4 regions of the Lentibacillus songyuanensis genome follow, and region 2 is predicted to be linked to each of the others. Evidence: predicted binding sites of a transcription regulator. Region 2 holds the regulator's gene; each other region holds the start of a gene.
The links. The regulator Rex, encoded in region 2, represses fermentation and respiration genes when NADH is low (regulators of the CRP and FNR family bind a similar motif). The targets are predictions, from matches to a motif close to TTGTGAAATATTTCACAA.
Positions count from the first base shown of each region.

Region 1: a site for Rex is predicted at 2,115-2,132, ahead of WMZ97_RS19675 (TIGR04053 family radical SAM/SPASM domain-containing protein). Genes of this name have one in related genera too.
Region 3: a site for Rex is predicted at 1,877-1,894, ahead of WMZ97_RS19710 (DUF2249 domain-containing protein). Genes of this name have one in related genera too.
Region 4: a site for Rex is predicted at 2,207-2,224, ahead of WMZ97_RS13295 (hydroxymethylglutaryl-CoA synthase). Genes of this name have one in related genera too.

Region 1 covers NZ_JBCLVH010000030.1:13,378-17,937, forward strand. Annotated here, with positions in the region: gene WMZ97_RS19665 (undecaprenyl-diphosphate phosphatase) at 1-57, shown strand, start outside; gene WMZ97_RS19670 (Crp/Fnr family transcriptional regulator) at 137-838, shown strand; gene WMZ97_RS19675 (TIGR04053 family radical SAM/SPASM domain-containing protein) at 910-2,055, opposite strand; gene WMZ97_RS19680 (DUF2249 domain-containing protein) at 2,184-2,426, opposite strand; gene WMZ97_RS19685 (Crp/Fnr family transcriptional regulator) at 2,919-3,611, shown strand; gene WMZ97_RS19690 (DUF1641 domain-containing protein) at 4,201-4,560, opposite strand, start outside.
Region 2 covers NZ_JBCLVH010000017.1:5,453-10,012, forward strand. Annotated here, with positions in the region: gene WMZ97_RS15330 (ABC-F family ATP-binding cassette domain-containing protein) at 1-1,071, opposite strand, end outside; gene moaC (cyclic pyranopterin monophosphate synthase MoaC) at 1,256-1,750, shown strand; gene WMZ97_RS15340 (redox-sensing transcriptional repressor Rex) at 1,752-2,381, shown strand; gene WMZ97_RS15345 (DUF2268 domain-containing protein) at 2,525-3,355, shown strand; gene WMZ97_RS15350 (hypothetical protein) at 3,441-3,716, opposite strand; gene WMZ97_RS15355 (class I SAM-dependent methyltransferase) at 3,891-4,560, shown strand, end outside.
Region 3 covers NZ_JBCLVH010000030.1:21,677-26,236, forward strand. Annotated here, with positions in the region: gene fdhD (formate dehydrogenase accessory sulfurtransferase FdhD) at 1-128, opposite strand, end outside; gene WMZ97_RS19705 (L-lactate MFS transporter) at 359-1,642, opposite strand; gene WMZ97_RS19710 (DUF2249 domain-containing protein) at 1,962-2,216, shown strand; gene WMZ97_RS19715 (DUF2249 domain-containing protein) at 2,245-2,421, shown strand; gene WMZ97_RS19720 (hypothetical protein) at 2,436-3,671, shown strand; gene WMZ97_RS19725 (metal-sulfur cluster assembly factor) at 3,694-3,996, shown strand; gene moaD (molybdopterin converting factor subunit 1) at 4,268-4,504, opposite strand; gene WMZ97_RS19735 (molybdenum cofactor biosynthesis protein MoaE) at 4,497-4,560, opposite strand, start outside.
Region 4 covers NZ_JBCLVH010000013.1:8,876-13,435, reverse strand. Annotated here, with positions in the region: gene WMZ97_RS13305 (class I SAM-dependent methyltransferase) at 1-440, opposite strand, end outside; gene WMZ97_RS13300 (zinc-ribbon domain-containing protein) at 466-813, opposite strand; gene WMZ97_RS13295 (hydroxymethylglutaryl-CoA synthase) at 966-2,132, opposite strand; gene WMZ97_RS13290 (LLM class flavin-dependent oxidoreductase) at 3,025-4,026, shown strand.

The DNA of each region.
Region 1 (4,560 bases), on a different contig from region 2:
ATCTACTTTTCCCTGTATTGCTTTATTATCGGAGCTATGGTGATCGCATTTCTCTAAAAAGCAGCCATTCTCTTTTTTGTTGTAATCTGCTATACTGAACAAAGGAAACGATTTTCCTAAAAGGTGGTTATTACTTATGCTGCAGGCATATCTTAAGCCCGATCTATCCGATGATTTAAAAGCCGTTCTTGACTCCGTTGACCATACGAAACCAATCAGAAAAGACACCTATTTATTTTCGGAAGGGCAAAACGCGGAGGAATTATATATCATAAAATCAGGCAGAATCCAAATCGGAAAACTATCACCCGACGGACGTGAACTTACGCTAAGAATCTGTAACAAAGGCGATATTATCGGGGAACTCTCTCTATACGACGAGGTAAAATATATTCTGAATGCTAAAGTGCTCGAAGACGGTGAAGTAGCCGTCATTAAAAAGGCATATTTAGAAGAAGAATTGATCAATAATGCTAGTCTTGCAATCGAGTTTATGAAGATTATGAGTGAATCTTACCGCCGGGACCAGACCCGATTCCGCGATCTCGTACTACATGGTAAGAAAGGCGCCCTCTATTCCACATTAATTCGATTATCAAACAGCTATGGCCGTAAACAGGAAAACGGAGATATTTATATTGATATCCTTCTAACCAATCAGGAACTGGCCAATTTCTGTGGTACGTCACGGGAAAGCGTCAACCGGTCTTTAAATGACCTGAAACGAAATCTTATTATCTCCATGAAAAAAGGGCATATTATTATCCATAATCTAAACTTTTTAAAAGAAGAAATAAACTGTGAAGACTGTCCAGTAGTCCTGTGCAGCATTCATTAATACACATTGGATGTAAGGCAGCCATCACAGCTACTCAAATAGAACGTAAAAGCTTCCGAAGAGGGAGCTTTTTATTTTGATTGTACGGCCCTGTTTTTTCGGTTTTTTCCGCGCATTACTTTAGGAATATACACGCAATATGGCTCCGATTCCATATAATCTCCGGTCACATTGTATGCCCTGGATCTGGATCCGCCACAAACAAAACGAAATTCACAAACGCCGCATTTCCCCTTATATTTATCCGGATTCCGCAAATTTTGAAATACCTCTGACTCCCGATAGATTGTTGCTAGTGGTGTTGTCCGGACATTGCCAGCTTTAATCGGCAATAAACCACTTGGGTAAACATCACCAGTGTGGGAGATAAAAACGAATCCGTTACCATCATTAACCCCTTTAGGCGCGCGTCCGAGTCCATCAATCTGGCCTGTTTTCCCTGACATCAATGCGTCTTCATACATAATATGATCGGCATCACTTTTCCCCTTATGCTCCCGCATTTTCCCCTGAATCACCACACGCCGGTAGTGCTGTGCTGCCGTTGTCTTGATATCAAATGGCACCCGCTTTGACAAATTATATAGCCATCGCAACACACGTTCATGCTCAGCTGGAGAAATCATATCTTCTTCTTTTCCACGTCCTGTTGGAACAAGAAAGAAGACACTCCATAGCACACAATCAAGCCGTTCGACCATTTCTGCCAGTTCATCCAAATAATCAACGTTGTAGCGTGAAATGACTGTGTTAATTTGTAATGGCATATCCAACTCATGTAAATAGTTAATAGCATTCATAGTTAAATCAAACGAACCGGATGTACCGCGAAAATGGTCATGAACTTCTGCACAATGTCCGTCAATACTAAACGCCCAACGCGCCAACCCAACATCTTTTGCTTTTTTCATTGCTTCTTTGGTCACATTAGGTGTCGCAGAAGGTGTCATGGAAACGCGAACACCTTTATTTACCGCATATTCTGCAATCTCAAAGACATCTGGCCGTTCCAGTGGATCACCACCTGTAAAAACAAGCATGGGATTATCCATATCATAAATATCATCAATCAATTTTTTTCCCTCAGCGAGTGTTAATTCCCTAGGATCACGATGATACTGAGCCTCAGCGCGGCAATGCAAACATTTTAATGCGCATGCGCGGGTTAATTCCCAAATTACGATAAAAGGATTTTCATTATAATCCTGTGAAAACATGGTACCAGCTCCAATCTTTTTCATGCTTCCCTTACTGTACTACTATTTTCCTGTAGGTGATGTGATGAAGTTCACATAATAAGCGGGATTGAAAAGACTCTTGTTGGATCAAGAGCCTTAATTATATCTTATTTTTTACCAATTGCCACTCGCCATATGCCAGGTCCTTCTTCCGTATATGCCCATGTAAATGTTTCCTCTCCCCGTTCAATCATTAACTGGTAGTGGAGCGGTTTTGGGTCATGATCATTGGAAAGCTCCATATATTCTCCGGACTTTAAATTATCAAACACCTCGAAAATTTTTGGATGACGGTTGCGTGGATCAATTTCCGGTGCATGGATTTTGGTTGTATACTCAATCTTATTCATTTACGTTACCTCCTGTAGTCTATTTTTTATACACTATTATCATAAAGGTTATTTACGATCATAGATGTGAGCCTTAACATCCTTTTGCTATGATCTTTATCACGCTATCAAAAACTGTTCACAATTGGCGATTATATCATTGATGTTACGTGTTAGAATGAAGGTATTGATACCTCCAGGAAATTCGTTAATAAAAGTGAAACTTCATTCAGTGGGGTTTTCGACGCACTCAGACGTGCTGGTGCAGGTGAAGGCATAAGGACGTGACGGTTTTAGCCTGCTCTTTCTCCCCCACTGGGACAGAAGAACAAAGGCTAAGAACCCAGGCGTCTGTTGCAACGCCTTTATGACCTGCATCGTACAGGCTGAAAACAGAATCGGGCCTTTGTCATGCCAGTTGCCCCCCACTTATCTTTTTTAGTTTCACCTCAAAATCTTGAAGTGGGGGTCGTACTTCCCGTTAAGACGGGATAAAAAGGAGTGTGGTAAAATATGAACAGTCAATCCATTAAAGAACTTCTGCAAAAGGTACCATTATTTAAGGATTTAACCGATTATGAAATGGAACCTATTGTAGAACTCGCCAAATCTCGTATGTATCGTCATGGGACACATATCTTTATGCAGGGAGATCCCCTGACAAATGTTTATTTTATCCATGAAGGAAAAGTTAAAATATATAAAACCGATTTCCATGGAAAAGAACAAATTGTCAATGTTTTGCAGCCTGATGACATGTTTCCGCATCAAGGATTTTTCAGGAAGGATGACTACCCCGCACATGCTGAAGTCCTTGAGGATGCAGTCCTGATCTATATTCCGATTCGCTCCTTTGAAAATTTTCTCATCACTCATCCGGAAATTTGTGTGAAGTTATTCAAGGTTCTTGGTGACAAAATTGTCGATTTGCAGAATAGACTAGAAGAAAAAATCCTGCATAATACGTATGAGCAAATAATTATGCTGTTGTTACGCCTTTCGCGACATTATGGAAGCCAGCTGGAAGATGATCAAATCAGAATTGATACCCACTTTACGAATCGGGAGCTTGCCAACATGATTGGCTCCAGCCGAGAAACAGTCAGTCGTACATTAACCCAGCTAAAAAAGCAGCAACTGCTGACATCAGACAAAACAGGACTATTCATCTTAAACACCGAGAAGCTGGAGGATGAATTGTTTTAATATGAATGCTCTCAAAACATATTAAAGAGATAGGAACATCACGGAAGCTTTACACACTAAAGACGTACCGTTACAAAATGGGAATTTAAACTGTTCCCTTTTCAAAAAAAAGTTCTTAGGACGCAGTTGATGAAAACTGCGACGTAAAATGAGATGGCGATTAAATTGCCACTACGGAAAAACACTACGCTTTTTAGCGGGCGGCTGGAGTCTCTGTGTTTTTACTTCGCTGGTACGATGTGTGCAAGTGTATAAATAGCCTAACCAGTCCGGGATCGCTACGGGCGGTGACTCCAGCGGGAAAGCGAAGACGATGAGACCCCGCAGTGAGCGTTCTTTGCGATCGAGGAGGCTCATCGCGAGCCCGCGGAAAGCATCCGACCGTAGCGATCCCGGACGGCGGCAGCGGCACTCGTATTTAAAAATCAACGTCCTTTTTATGTCACAGTATATCTATTTACTGTCGTTAAAAAGAAAATCCGAACGAATTCGAGTTCCTATTGATGAAACTTGAATGATCGTTCGAATTTCTCGATAGCTACAACATTATCGTCCTAGCCCTTTATTCATTTTCTATTTCTGTTACTTATTACTTCCCCATCCCCCGTAAAAATTGCAATAACATCGTGATGCTTTTATTAATTTCCGGATCCTTTAGAGCCTTCAGCAGATCCATTGGTCGTGTGCGCTCGGTCCGTTCATATATCCGTGCTTCATCCAGGCCACGGTTAATTTTTTCAGTAAAATATTGAATGTCATCCATTCTTAATTCACCAATTAGAAATACTGCTTTTCCCAGGTTTTCCAGGATCGAAGTATATTGATCTTTATTTAACTCACTCATGACATTTTCGATTGCCTCTTCTTTATGAACAATAAGCGCATTTACCATCTCCAGGATGCCTTGGTCATGAAGCGATGCCAATAGTTCGATCCCCTGCAAAATTGC
Region 2 (4,560 bases):
TCCCCGGTTGACGCAAAGATTCACATGTGAGAATAACGCTCGCTGCTCATCTTCATAGCGAAAAGAAACATCGTCCAGCTTTAGTACGTCATTTCCACTTCGGCGAGTGATGGTAAATGAGAAATTTGCGGAGGATTCATCACCAGCGGGTTTGTCCATTTTTTCCATCTTCTCTAACTGCTTCCTGCGTGATTGTGCGCGTTTTGTGGTGGAAGCCCGGACAATATTTTTTTGGATAAAAGACTCCATTCGCTTGATTTCGGTCTGTTGTTTTTCAAATTCCTTCATCTCTTGTTCAAAATTTAAAGCTTTTTGTTCAAGAAATTTGCTGTAGGTCCCATGATATTTTTTGGTTCGGTGATAGGAGATTTCGTAAACGATCGTAACGGTTTTATCCAGGAAATATCGGTCATGGGAAACGATGGTTACTGCTCCGGGATAATTGGTCAAATAATTTTCCAGCCATGCCAGTGTATCAATGTCGAGATGGTTGGTTGGCTCATCCAGGATCAACAATTCTGGTTTCATTAAAAGCAATTTCCCCAATGCCAGACGTGTTTTCTGGCCTCCACTTAATTCATTAATCGGTGTTGCATCATCATAATCGAGAAAATGGAGACCAGCCAGTACGGATTTAATATCTGTTTCATAGCGATATCCGCCACCAGCTTCAAATGCCTGTTGTTTGTTATCGTATTCTTTCAACAGCTGGTCATATTCTTTCGTTGACATGGAGGCTGCGTTTGCCATTTGCTCTTCCATACGCCGTAACTGTTTTTCCTGTTCCATTAAATGCTGAAAAACCGTAAGCATTTCCTCCCATATTGTTTTATCGGACTCCAGTCCAGTATGCTGTGACAGGTAGCCAATGGAAAGATCTTTCGGTTTGTGTATTTCTCCATCATCATACGAGAGCTCTCCAGCCATAATTTTCAATAGTGTTGACTTTCCTGCGCCGTTCCTCCCAACAATCGCAATTCGGTCTTTGTCTTGTATTTCCAGCTTTATATTAGATAAAATTTGCTCCGCACCAAAGGATTTGGAGATGTCATTTAACTGCATGATAATCATTTCGTTCACCTCATCCACAATAGTGTATCGTATTATTGGCATGTTAGAAAGGGGGATGGTTAAATCTCTCCTTTAACCGGGCACTTCTGCTTTTAAAATCTTTGTGAATTTAATCACGACTTATTGATTCTTTTCTGATAAACTAAGAGATGTAGGCAACGAATAGTGAAATGGGGTTGAGCAAATGGCAGATTTCACCCACTTTAATCAACAAGGTCGCGCCCGAATGGTTGATATAAGTGAAAAGGCTGAAACAGAACGGACAGCTATTGCAGCGTCTAGTGTAAAGGTCTCAGAAGAAATTTATCAAAAAATCAACGATAATCAAATAGAGAAGGGGGATGTGCTGGCGGTAGCACAAGTGGCTGGAATCATGGCTGCTAAGAAAACGTCAGACTGGATCCCTATGTGTCACCCATTGCCATTAAAAGGAATTGATATTACGTTTGATTGGCATATGGATGGGGGCAGGTTTGAATTATGTATTAAAGTATTTGTGAAAACAAAAGGAAGTACAGGTGTAGAAATGGAGGCACTAACTGCCGCTTCTGCAACTGCATTAACGATTTATGATATGTGCAAAGCGATTGATAAGGGAATGATCATCGGGGAAACTTGTCTTTTAGAGAAAAAAGGCGGGAAATCTGGGGATTACTATCGCGAACGGGAAGGAGAGTAAGATGGAACAGCATAAAATTCCACAAGCAACAGCAAAACGACTACCGTTATATTATCGATTTTTAAATAATTTACATCATCAAGGGAAAACACGGGTTTCATCGAAGGAATTAAGCGATGCGGTCAAGGTTGATTCCGCAACGATTCGACGGGATTTCAGTTATTTTGGGGCATTGGGTAAAAAGGGATATGGTTACAATGTCGAATATTTGCTTGGGTTCTTTCGGAAAACGTTGGATCAGGATGAGATGACCAAGGTTGCGTTAATTGGTGTCGGCAACCTCGGGACGGCATTTTTACATTATAACTTTATGAAAAACAATAATACGAAAATCGTCATGGCGTTTGACACGAATGCAAGCAAAGTAGGAACAGACGTTGGCGGGGTGCCTGTTTATCATATTGATGAACTGGAGGACAAGCTAAATGACGTCAAGGTTGCCATCTTAACCGTTCCAGCCAGTGAAGCGGACGGAATCACCGAACGACTTGTGGAACAGGGAATTGCCGGGATTCTTAACTTTACCCCGGCGAGGATTACGGTTCCAGAGAGTATTCGGGTGCACCACATTGATTTGGCTGTTGAACTGCAATCCCTTGTGTATTTTTTAAAGCATTACCCTTTGGACTAACGATGAACATCGCGTTAGTCTTTTTTTTGGGGATAAAATGAACAAATTAGGTTATGTATCATACAGTATATTAGTCATCTTTTGTTGAAACAGTTTATACATGGGGACAGCAAGATAAAGATGGGAAAAGGATTTGATTGGAAATGGCAGTTGTGCAGACGGGGAAGTGGCTTGAAGAATATCTCACGAAGAAGGAGAAGGAAACATCACGAGCAAAGATCAGAAAAATTCAGCAGGAGCAAATCAGTAAACGACTTATCTCCTATTTCCAACCTGCAACAGCGGCAGAGATTCATATGCATCTATTGGTAAACGGCCTCTTTTCGCCAAGTTCAAATGATAAAGCAATTATCCAATCATTGGTTGAAAATAAGTGTTGGGACACGATAAAGACGTTGCTTGCCAAGCTCCGTAAAGATTGGGACGGTCCAGATGTACCCGTGTTTATTTTCCCCTCTGATGAACAAAACCGGAGTCTCCAGACTGATTTTAATGGATTATCTGGTTTATCCTACGAAGATAAGGTTTTTTTATTCATTACCCGACACAATAAAAAAGTAGAGTTGGAGAAACTGCTGACACATGAATACAATCACGTATGCCGGCTCCAATATTTGAATAAGCGGGATTCAAAGGTCGATATACTGGATTCCATTGTCCTGGAGGGCTTAGCCGAAATGGCTGTTCAGGAGCGGCTAGGGCAGGAGCATATTGCTCGTTGGGCAACCATTTATTCATCTAGTACGGCTCAACGACACTGGGAGAAGTGGTTGAAATCAAATCTATCCGTGAAAAAAACACAGCGTCGACATGTTGAATTGTTGTATGGAAATGGCTTTATTCCAAAATGGGCTGGCTATAATGCGGGATATCATATGGTGTCGTCGTATATGAAAAACACCGAAAGAACGATAAAGTCAACATTGGATGTACCAGCGGAAACCATTCTTGAGATGTCGGATTTTTCAAGGTAAGATCAAAAAGTCCGCCATTGTAGCATAGCAGACTTTTTGATAACATTTTGTGGGCGAAAGGAAAGAGGAATTTAAACGAATAGGATTACCAGAAGAATAAAGGGCTAAATGCTGCGATGGCGGTAAGGGCGATTCCCGAGGCAAAACCAAGGCCGAAGCCGCCCCAGCCGCCACCCCAACCCCATCCACCATATCCGTAGCCGAATCCACCAAGATTTCTATTTCCCATTGGACGCAGGTATACATGGGTATTATTGACACGATCAATTACCCCACGATGTATCCGGCCATCCCTTGTTCTGATTTGAACAGGTCTACCAACACATCGCATGCATTGATGGTAATAAGGATTTACAGGCATCTTTGAATTTACTCCTTTCATGAACAATATTGATTTATATGATTGTGTGTATCTACAACAAAGGTGAAAAAACGAAGCATTCCACTGCTGTAATATTACCTTATGCAGTTATCCCCCTTCTGATTGGACAAAAAGCTCAATATTGCTTAAAAAACAGGAACGGGAAGTGAAACAATGGAAAGCTACACCTATCATGATTTACTGGCGTATCTCGGGGTGGGCGGGGCGCATCCGGGTGGCTTGGCAGTTACGAAAGAAATCTTACGGGATCTTCCTATTAAACCAACGGACCATATTCTTGATGCAGGTTGCGGGACGGGGCAAACGGCAGCTTATTTAGTAAACACATATGGTTGTCATGTAACAGCTATCGATCAGCATCCCATGATGGTTGAGAAGGCACGAGAACGGTTTAGCAATCAAAAGAACCAGGTCGATTTGCTGGAGGGAAATGTAGAAGCAATGGATTTAGAAACAGGATCGTTTGATTTCATTGTCGTGGAGTCGGTAACCGTCTTCACCACTATTCGAAAGACGGTGAACGAATACGCCCGCCTTTTGCGTAAGGGCGGTATTCTCCTTGATCTGGAAATGACTGCAGGCTTCCCTTTTGCTAAGGAAGAAATCGATGAATTCCAATCATTATATGGTATACGAGAGGTCCCGGGACAAGCGGAATGGATGCAGCTGTTTAAAACGGCCGGATTTCACACTGTGGCTATCGTCAAGGAACATACGGTTGCTGAAGCGGTAAATGAGGAGTCTTTTCAGGCCGATGCGGTTTTTGACCAGGAAATAGACTTATCCGAACCACTTGATCCTGTGTTATATGAAATTTGGTTTC
Region 3 (4,560 bases), on a different contig from region 2:
GTTGCATACTGTTCTCCATTTATCATGACGGTTATCGCTGTTTCCCTGGCGATTTCGTCTTCTTCCACAGTTTGCAGATGATGATGAAATTTCGTTGTTTTCCATGTTGTTGTACTATGCCCGCTCACACCCATCCCCCTTTCTTCTACAGATATACACATCCTTAAATAAGTTACTTGTTCAAGAGAAGGATAAAGAACCGTCACTATTACTTGCCATATGAATACTATGAGCAAATACAACTTGACCGCTAATATTCTGTCATAAATTTCTTATGAGCTGATGCGGTGTCATTCATTTTATCCCTCAACTTGAACATCATCTTAAATTCTATTTCAAGATGTTTCTTATCGTAATATTAGCGCTGCTCATAACCAATACCCGAAAATGATATATTTAAATCTTTCTGCTGTTCTCTTAATCGTTTCATATCAACCCTGATCCATAACGAAAGAAGTAAGGCAATAACAAATAAAATTCCAAAAATAATCATAGTTAAATTATAACTTTTACTCGTATCATAGATCAGCGACAATAATAATGGTCCGACAACGCCCCCCATTGCCCAGGCAGTTAAAATGTAGCCGTGGATGGCACCGAGTTGTTTCGTTCCAAAAATATCACCAATGTATGCAGGAACAGACGAAAACCCACCACCATAACAGGAGACAATAAGAAATACCAATACTTGAAATAAGATAACATTAAAGGATATCGGCAACAGAAAAAAGGCGATTACTTCAATTGCAAAGAAGGTAGTATATATGTTTGGGCGACCAATATAATCCGATAATGTTGCCCAGCCAATACGTCCACCACCATTAAATAACCCCATCACGCCAACCATGGCTGCTGCTGCGGCAGGTGTCATACCCGCAATTTGCTGCGCCATTGGGGAAGCAACAGAAATAATAGCAATGCCGCATGTAACATTTAAAAACAACATCATCCATAGTATCCAAAAGCGGCGAGTCTTAATTGCCTCATTTGCAGTAAGCTGGGACAAGTCTGATTTGACCTTTATGGCACCGTTTTGTTCCTTTTCATGAAAACCTTTAGGCGCCCATCCCGCCGGTGGTGGAGATAGATACAAGGATGCAAGGGTCATGACGATGAAATAAATAATTCCAAGTGTAAAAAATGTATTGGAAATTCCTACTATATCAATCAGTGAAGCGGCAGCCGGGCCACTGATTAAAGCGGCAAAGCCAAATCCCATAATTGCTAATCCAGTGGCAAGCCCCCGGTGATCTGGAAACCATTTAACCAATGTTGAAACAGGCGCAATATAACCGATCCCCAGGCCAATTCCACCAATAATCCCATAAAAGAAATATAATAAGGTTAATGATTCCATCGCTGTCGCAAGTCCTGATCCCGCTACACCAACACCAAAAAATAATGCAGCCAGCATCGCTGATTTCCTCGGACCATGCTTTTCAACAAATTTGCCCATAAATGCAGCGGCAAACCCTAAAATAAAAATTGCAATGCTAAATACCAGCGAGATTTGGGTTGTTTTCCAGCCGAATTGATCTGCCATCGGATTCGTAAATACACTCCAAGCATAAGCGGAACCAATACAAATGTGAACGCCAACACCACAAATAGCGATCAGCCAACGATTTTTCACCTTTTCCACCTCTAAGCCCCCTTATTTTTTTCGTGACTTTGAACATTTTGTGAACATATTTTAATATCAATTTAACACTCTGGTTTTTCCAAGTCAATTAAATAATTTGAATTTTTATAAAACTAATCTCTATATATAGGTAACATAATGGATTAAACGTAATTCATGTACGTCATTTTTAATTAATTGGCTTTCTTTTAAACATCTGTTAGGTATTACCTTAAAAAACCATGAAACGTGAACTTGTGACACAAATCACTACTTCGCTAATTGAAAATGATTATCATGTAGATAGATGGTTTACAATTTCACAGACGAGGTGATTCGAATGGATACAAATGACCCGATCGAATTGGATGTTCGTGAGGATCTCCGTTTAAAAAAGGAGCCTTTTGACAAAATCATGGGCACCGTGAAGCAACTGGAGGACGGGCAAGCCTTTATTTTACACGCTCCCTTTAATCCCGTTCCGTTGCATGCGATTTTAAAACGAAAAGGATTTACACATGAATCAGAAAGAATTGAGAAAAAACATTGGAAAGTCATATATACAAGAAAGGAGCATTCTGATAGTGGAAATTGATAATCGTGGCCTTGAACCACCAAAACCAATGATGCGGACTTTAAAGGCGCTTGATAAGATGAACAGCGGGGAATCTCTGGCAATTATAAATGACCGCCGCCCCATGTTTCTATACGAGGAATTAAATGATCGTGGTTATTTACACGAAACCGAACCACAGGAGGATGGAAGTTTCAAAATTCTCATTACAAAGACTGGTGATTAACAATGATGCCCAACATGAGCATGAAATCAAACACAACGATCAAATTACCATTATTATTTATTCTCTATGCATTGATTGCCTTTGTGCTGGCACAAATTATTCTGTTGTTTCAACATGAATTATTGGCCGCAGGAAGTTTTCGTGTTCCCGGCGTCTGGATGGGAGCACACTTTCTTCTTTTGGGATTTGCCGTAATGATTGCCATGGGCGCGATGTACCAGCTTGTTCCGGTTGCATTTCTTACTCCCATCTGGAACCAAACGTTTGGTTTTATTCAATTTGGCTTTACAGGGGCTGGTATTACTGCATTTGCATTGTTGCTTTATTGGAAGCCCGACAGCGCTATTTATGGTGGAGTTATCGCGATCATCGGGATTATCATGTTTATCATCCAGATGGGCGTAACCATTATGAAACAGCAGAAAAAAAATACGATGACCCTGTTTGTTCTAGGTGCCATTACTTGCTTTTTTCTGACGATCATTGCCGGATTTTTACTGGCATGGAACGTGGCGTTTGGCGGAATCGGTAACCACCAAAGCTTTTTGTACACCCACATTATCCTTGGCGTTGCCGGATGGTTTACATTATTGATTTTTGGGTTTTCCTATAAACTGGTACCCATGTTTAGTCTGTCTCACGGCTTTACGATGAAATGGGCAAAACTAGCTTTTTCCCTTTATATTGCAGGGATATTTGTCTTAATTGCTTCCAGCTGGATGGCTAGTTCAATTGGAATTAAAATGGGATGGTTTTTACTGCTGGCCGGTTTTATCGGCTTTTTTCTTGATATGCGAGAAATTTTGAATAAACGGATGAAGAAAAAATTAGATTGTCCATTTATGTTTTCGTTGTTAGCCATAGGGATTGGACTGGGGCTTCATTTTAGTGCATTTGTGCTTTATTTATTTGGGGTAACTAAACCCGTCATCTGGAGTTGGCTGATCTTTCTCTATGTGATGGGGTGGATCATCTTTAGCATCTTAGGCTATTTATATAAAATTGTACCATTTCTGTGGTGGACACATCGCTATTCGGAAAAAATCGGCAAGGAAAAAGTCCCCACATTAAAAGAGATGATCAATGAAAAGTTGGCCGTACTCCTATTTATCTTATTTATCATTAGCAGTCTGGGAGTATTGGTCGGAGGAGTGACGGGAATAAGTGATATCGTTCTATTATCCCAACTATTGCTTACGTTAACATCACTTGCTTATGCCGGATCCATTATTCGTGTGCTGTTTGTCTAATGACCAGAAAGGAGAGTTTAGTATGTCACTAGCATCTGAAGTCGGTGCTTCATTATTTGATGTTATTGATCCAGAGCTTGGTATCAATGTGATGGACTTAGGATTGATTTACGATATTGAGGTGGATGAGGATTCAAATGTAAGGATTATTATGACCCTTACCACACCAGGCTGTCCAATGCATGATAGTATTGCCAATGGTGTGAAATATCGGGTCAGCCAATTGAACGATGTAAAAGAAATTGATGTGGATCTCGTCTGGGAACCAGCCTGGTCACCAGCTAACATGAGTGATCGTGCCAAAGAAAGGCTTGGTTTTGCATGAAACGTGCACTTTTCTGATCCAGTTGCGCATGGGGCCAACGACTTCCGCCATAGTCAATAGACACTCCAAACGCCTTAGTTCGGGCGTTTTACGGTCTCTTGGCTATGGCTTTTGTCGTTAAACGGCCACGCTGCACTTTTCTGATCCAGTTGCACATGAGGCCAACGACTTCCGCCATAGTCAATAGACACTCCAAACGCTTTAGTTCGGGCGTTTTACGATCTCTTGGCTATGGCTTTTGTCGTTAAACGGCCACGCTGCACTTTTCTTATTAGCCGCCACTAACTGGTGGGATAAAAGCAACGATATCGCCGTTCGTAAGCCCTGCATCTTCTGTTGCGTATTCCTCATTAACGGCTATCATGGCATTATCAAGGCCATCCAGTTGATAATCGGCTGCCAATTGCGCTTTTAATTCTTTTACAGATCCAAGATTGTCCGCTTTTATGGAAAGTCTATCTTTCCCCAGTTTCTCCTGCAGTTGAGCAAAAAGCAACACATCAATCATTACGCATTTCCTCCTCTGTTGGCACCCGATCCCGATAAGAGGTTGTTTCTAACTGA
Region 4 (4,560 bases), on a different contig from region 2:
GAGTCCGTAATTTTGTTTACATTTCCTTTTGCGCCGAACTCAGCTACGAAACGTCCGCCCTTTTTAAGACTTCGATAAATGGATTGCAGTGCCTGCTCAGGCGTTTTTATCCAATGTATTGTCGCATTGGAAAATACTGCGTCAAATTTTTCATCAAATGGTAATTCTATAGCATTGCCGACTTGAAATGTGATGGATGGATATTTAGCCTGCGCCTGGCTGATCATATTTTCTGATGTATCAATTCCAATAACCTGAACACCCAGATCATGAAGGGTTTTTGCTAAATCTCCAGTTCCACATCCGAGATCGAGAATAGACTCTCCCTTGTTTGGCTCCAATATGTCGATGACGTCATTTCCATATTTGGAAACGAATCCGTGCTTTTTATCGTAAAGACTTGCATCCCATGGATCATTTATTATTTCAGAGTTATTCATTCACGAACGCTCCCTCACATGCATTCTACTCGTCTACTATTCCAAAGAACTGCTCAAATTTACGTTCTTGCCGACAGCTTGGACAGCGTTTCGGCAATTGAAATCCCTTTTCTTTAAAAAATTTTTGTTCACCGCTTGTAAATGGAAAGCGTTCGCCACATTCCCAGCATTTCAACCATAAATCATGTGGCGCAGACCCTTGTAACAGCTCGTCCAATTCCTTCTGCCTTTCTAATGCTTCGCTACGATCAACCTGTTTCCCGGAGTTTAATATGTTAATTATATTCCGGCCGCCTTGCGCAATAATCTCATCTGCAGCGCGCAATATAGTCAGAATTTCATTTTCCGGTAATGATTCGATTGTTGATTCCATTTTGATTGTCCTTTCTTTAGAAAAGTAGCAAGCCCATTCCAATTAAATTTACTATTATTATATACTTTTCTACTCAAACCTAACAAGAAAATGAAAATAGAACCATAGCATTGACTTTCACTATGGTTCTGATATTTTAGTTGCATTTGCATTTATTTTGATTTATTTACATACTGACGCTTATTATCGGTTATACCTGCAAAACAGATGGTTGCTGGATCCTGAGCGATATCCAATTCCACATCATTCGTTGGTAAGATTTCCGAAAAAATGGCTTCATATTCAGGAACAGTTAGCTCCGTTCGTTCAGAAAATAGCTTTTCATGCTGCGTTATATAAAGGTTTTTCCGATAATTTGCTTCCAAAATTCCACTGAAGAACTCTCCTACTGCCCCCGAGCCATAACTATATAAACCGATTCTGGATCCAGCCTCCAAGTCCTCTTTTTGTTCCAGTAACGATAACAAACTCAAATACAATGACCCCGTATAAATATTGCCAACCATCCGGTTATACGAGGTACTAATTTGATAGTTGTCCATCAACCGCTCCTGATCCGCTTGGCTTCCTTCATCCAAAATGGTGCGTAATGCCTTTTTTCCCATCTTTGTGTATGGTAAATGATAACAGATTGCTTCATAATCATGAAGTTTCAGGCCAGTTTTTTCTTTGTACTGTTCCCAAACGTCATTGAAAAACGCAATGTACTGTTCGTTGGAAAATTTTCCATCCACAAACGCGATGTCAGAGTTAATTGGTCGCCAGAAATCCATGATGTCGGAAGTATGGTAGGCATGATGCTGTTCAAGTGTCATGATTTTCGGATTCGCACTGATCAATAGTGCCACCGCTCCTGCCCCTTGGGTTGCTTCACCGGATGTGTTCAAGCCATATCTTGCAATATCTGAGCCTAGTACCAATACCTTACTATCTGGATTTAAGGCAATATGACCCTTTGCCATTTGTATCCCGGCAGTTGCCCCATAACAAGCCTGTTTTACTTCAATCGCTCGGGCACTTGAAGGAAGCCCTAATAAGTTATGGACATAAACTGCCGCCGATTTGGAGTTATCGATCCCTGACTCGGTCCCAAAGATAACAAAATCAATCGCTTCTTTATCCGCATCATCCAATATTTCCAGTGCCGCATTGGCTGCAAGCGAAACAGCATCCTGAGTAAGGGATGGAATCGCCATCTTTTCCTGACCAATTCCGATTGTAAATTTCTCCGGTTCTACATTTCTGCTGACAGCTAGTTTGTTCATGTCTACATATAAATGTGGTGTATAAAAGCCGATCTTATCAATTCCGATTTTCAATGTTCTTCTCCCCTGCTTTATAGAAAATTTACTAATCATGTGTCAGGGAAATAAATTTCCAAGCCACATTGTAATAGTGATTGTTTTCACATATTAATATATCTTTTAGTCAACATTATATATGATAATATAATTGAGTGGGGAAGACAATGAAAAGGTTAACGTTACTATAAACGAGTATTTCATCGATATGAATATCTTTCAAACAATACAAAATTGGAAGAAATATCGCAACATCTAAATCTCCATTTTAAACAAAACATGCTATAAAGTTATGTAACAATAGATTGACTTCATATGAGGGGTGGCGTACCTTTTTTCCTTTTTTGGATGATTCCAAGAAGGGAGGTGACGCCTATGGACATTAATTGTTTAACGCTTATGATATCCTTTAGGATGTTAATAGCGTTTATGATGTCCGATAAAAACGATAAAAAATAACCCCTCATATGCTTGACACGCGTTAGGGGTTATTAAACCTAAATACGCCGTCCCTCTTGATGGGGTTCGGTCTATTATTGTACCGTAGACGTTACAGCGTCTACGGTTTTTATTATTGTATGACTATTCATATATAGTATATCCTATTTTTTTAAAAAAGAAAACACATACTTTTGTATTTTGGATTAGGTATGTTTTTTTGCAGATGTCTCTGGTGGGAATCCACTAAAGGTGCTTCTCTTTTTTAAGCTACGGGAAAAAGATTTTGTCGTTGTTCATACATCGATTTTGTATATTTTATCAGCGATTCAAAGTCATTTATCAGCGGTTTCGCGGCTTTTATCAGCGACTCAATCCCCCACTACAACTGGTACCAAGCAATTAAGTTTGTTTCACCTAAACTTATTGCTACAATAAATGCGAAACGTTATCAAGAAAAGAGGTAATTGCTATGGCAACTATAAATATTCCTGTATCGGTCTTAAATCTAGCTCCCATTCGCCAGGGTGGCGGCGCAAAGGAAGCGATCGATGATATGGTCGATTTGGCACAGGCTACCGATAAGATGGGCTATACACGATATTGGATAGCGGAGCATCATAATACATCCACATTAGTAAGTTCTGCTACCTCCATTTTGATTAAACATGCGCTGGAACATACGGAGCATATTCGTGTTGGATCCGGCGGAGTCATGCTGCCGAACCATGCGCCTTTGGTTGTTGCGGAACAATTCGGAACGATGGCTACCATCTATCCAGATCGTCTGGACTTAGGACTGGGACGGGCGCCTGGAACGGATCAGTTAACCGCTAGCGCATTAAGACGGTCAAATAGCGATACAGTCTATACATTTCCGAATGATATCCAATCGCTACTTACCTATTTCGGGCCGGAAGAAAGCCAAGGATTCGTCAAAGCATATCCGGGTGTGGACACCAATATCCCAATCTATATTCTTGGATCTTCCCCAAACTCCGCTCATTTAGCAGCTGAACTGGGATTGCCGTATGTATTTGCTTCCCATTTTGCTCCTAGATTTATGGAGGATGCCATTTCGATTTATCGCGAGCACTTCCAACCATCGGAATACTTGGATGAGCCATATATGATGGTGTGCCTCAATGTCATTGCGGATGAAACAGATCAAGAGGCGAAATTTGAAGGCACAACCTTACAGCAATTTGCATTAAATGTTATTCGTGGAGCAAAAACACCACTCAGTCCACCAGTCGAAAACATGGATGAGCTCTGGAGTTCACAAGAGAAACAAGCAGCTATGTCCATGTCCAGTATGACGTTAATGGGCAGTAAAGATACGATTCGAGAACAGCTAACCAGTTTCCAGGAGAAATATAACGTGGATGAACTCATGGCCGTATCGTATATTTATGACAAGGATAAGCAAAAACGTTCGTATGAGATTTTGAAAGAAGTGGTGGATGGAGAATAAAGTGGGACGCTGCTGGCGTTGACTATGCCCAACGAAATTAAGCCTCCCACCGTTTAGGCTCATTTTCACAATGTTTTATTTGATTTAATCCCGCCTTAACTGGCAGTAAGACTCCCACTTCAAGATTTTGAGGTGAAACAAAAAAAGATAAGTGGGGGGTCAACTGCCCGTAAAGGTCCGATTCTGTTCGGGCCTGCACGATGCAGGTCACAAAGGCGTTGCAACTGGACGTTGCGAACTTAGCCTTTGTTCCTTGCACCGCTTCATGTTGCGGCATGAAGCGGCTTTTTAAAACGCGTCTAGTCCGGCAATTTTTACTGTCACTTGAATGTCCTGTATCTCCCTATTTTTTGTCCAGTGTACTTTTGTATGAGCTGGATAAAATGGGATCAGATGCACCTGTCCTTTATAATAGGGCGTAAACGTGCTATTCCAATTTATCTTCTTGATTTTGTTTTTAGGAAATTCGAGACGATGACCACGATTAAGCCTAATACAATTAAAGGTTTGGAAAAGTATGTGTAGGATTCAGTG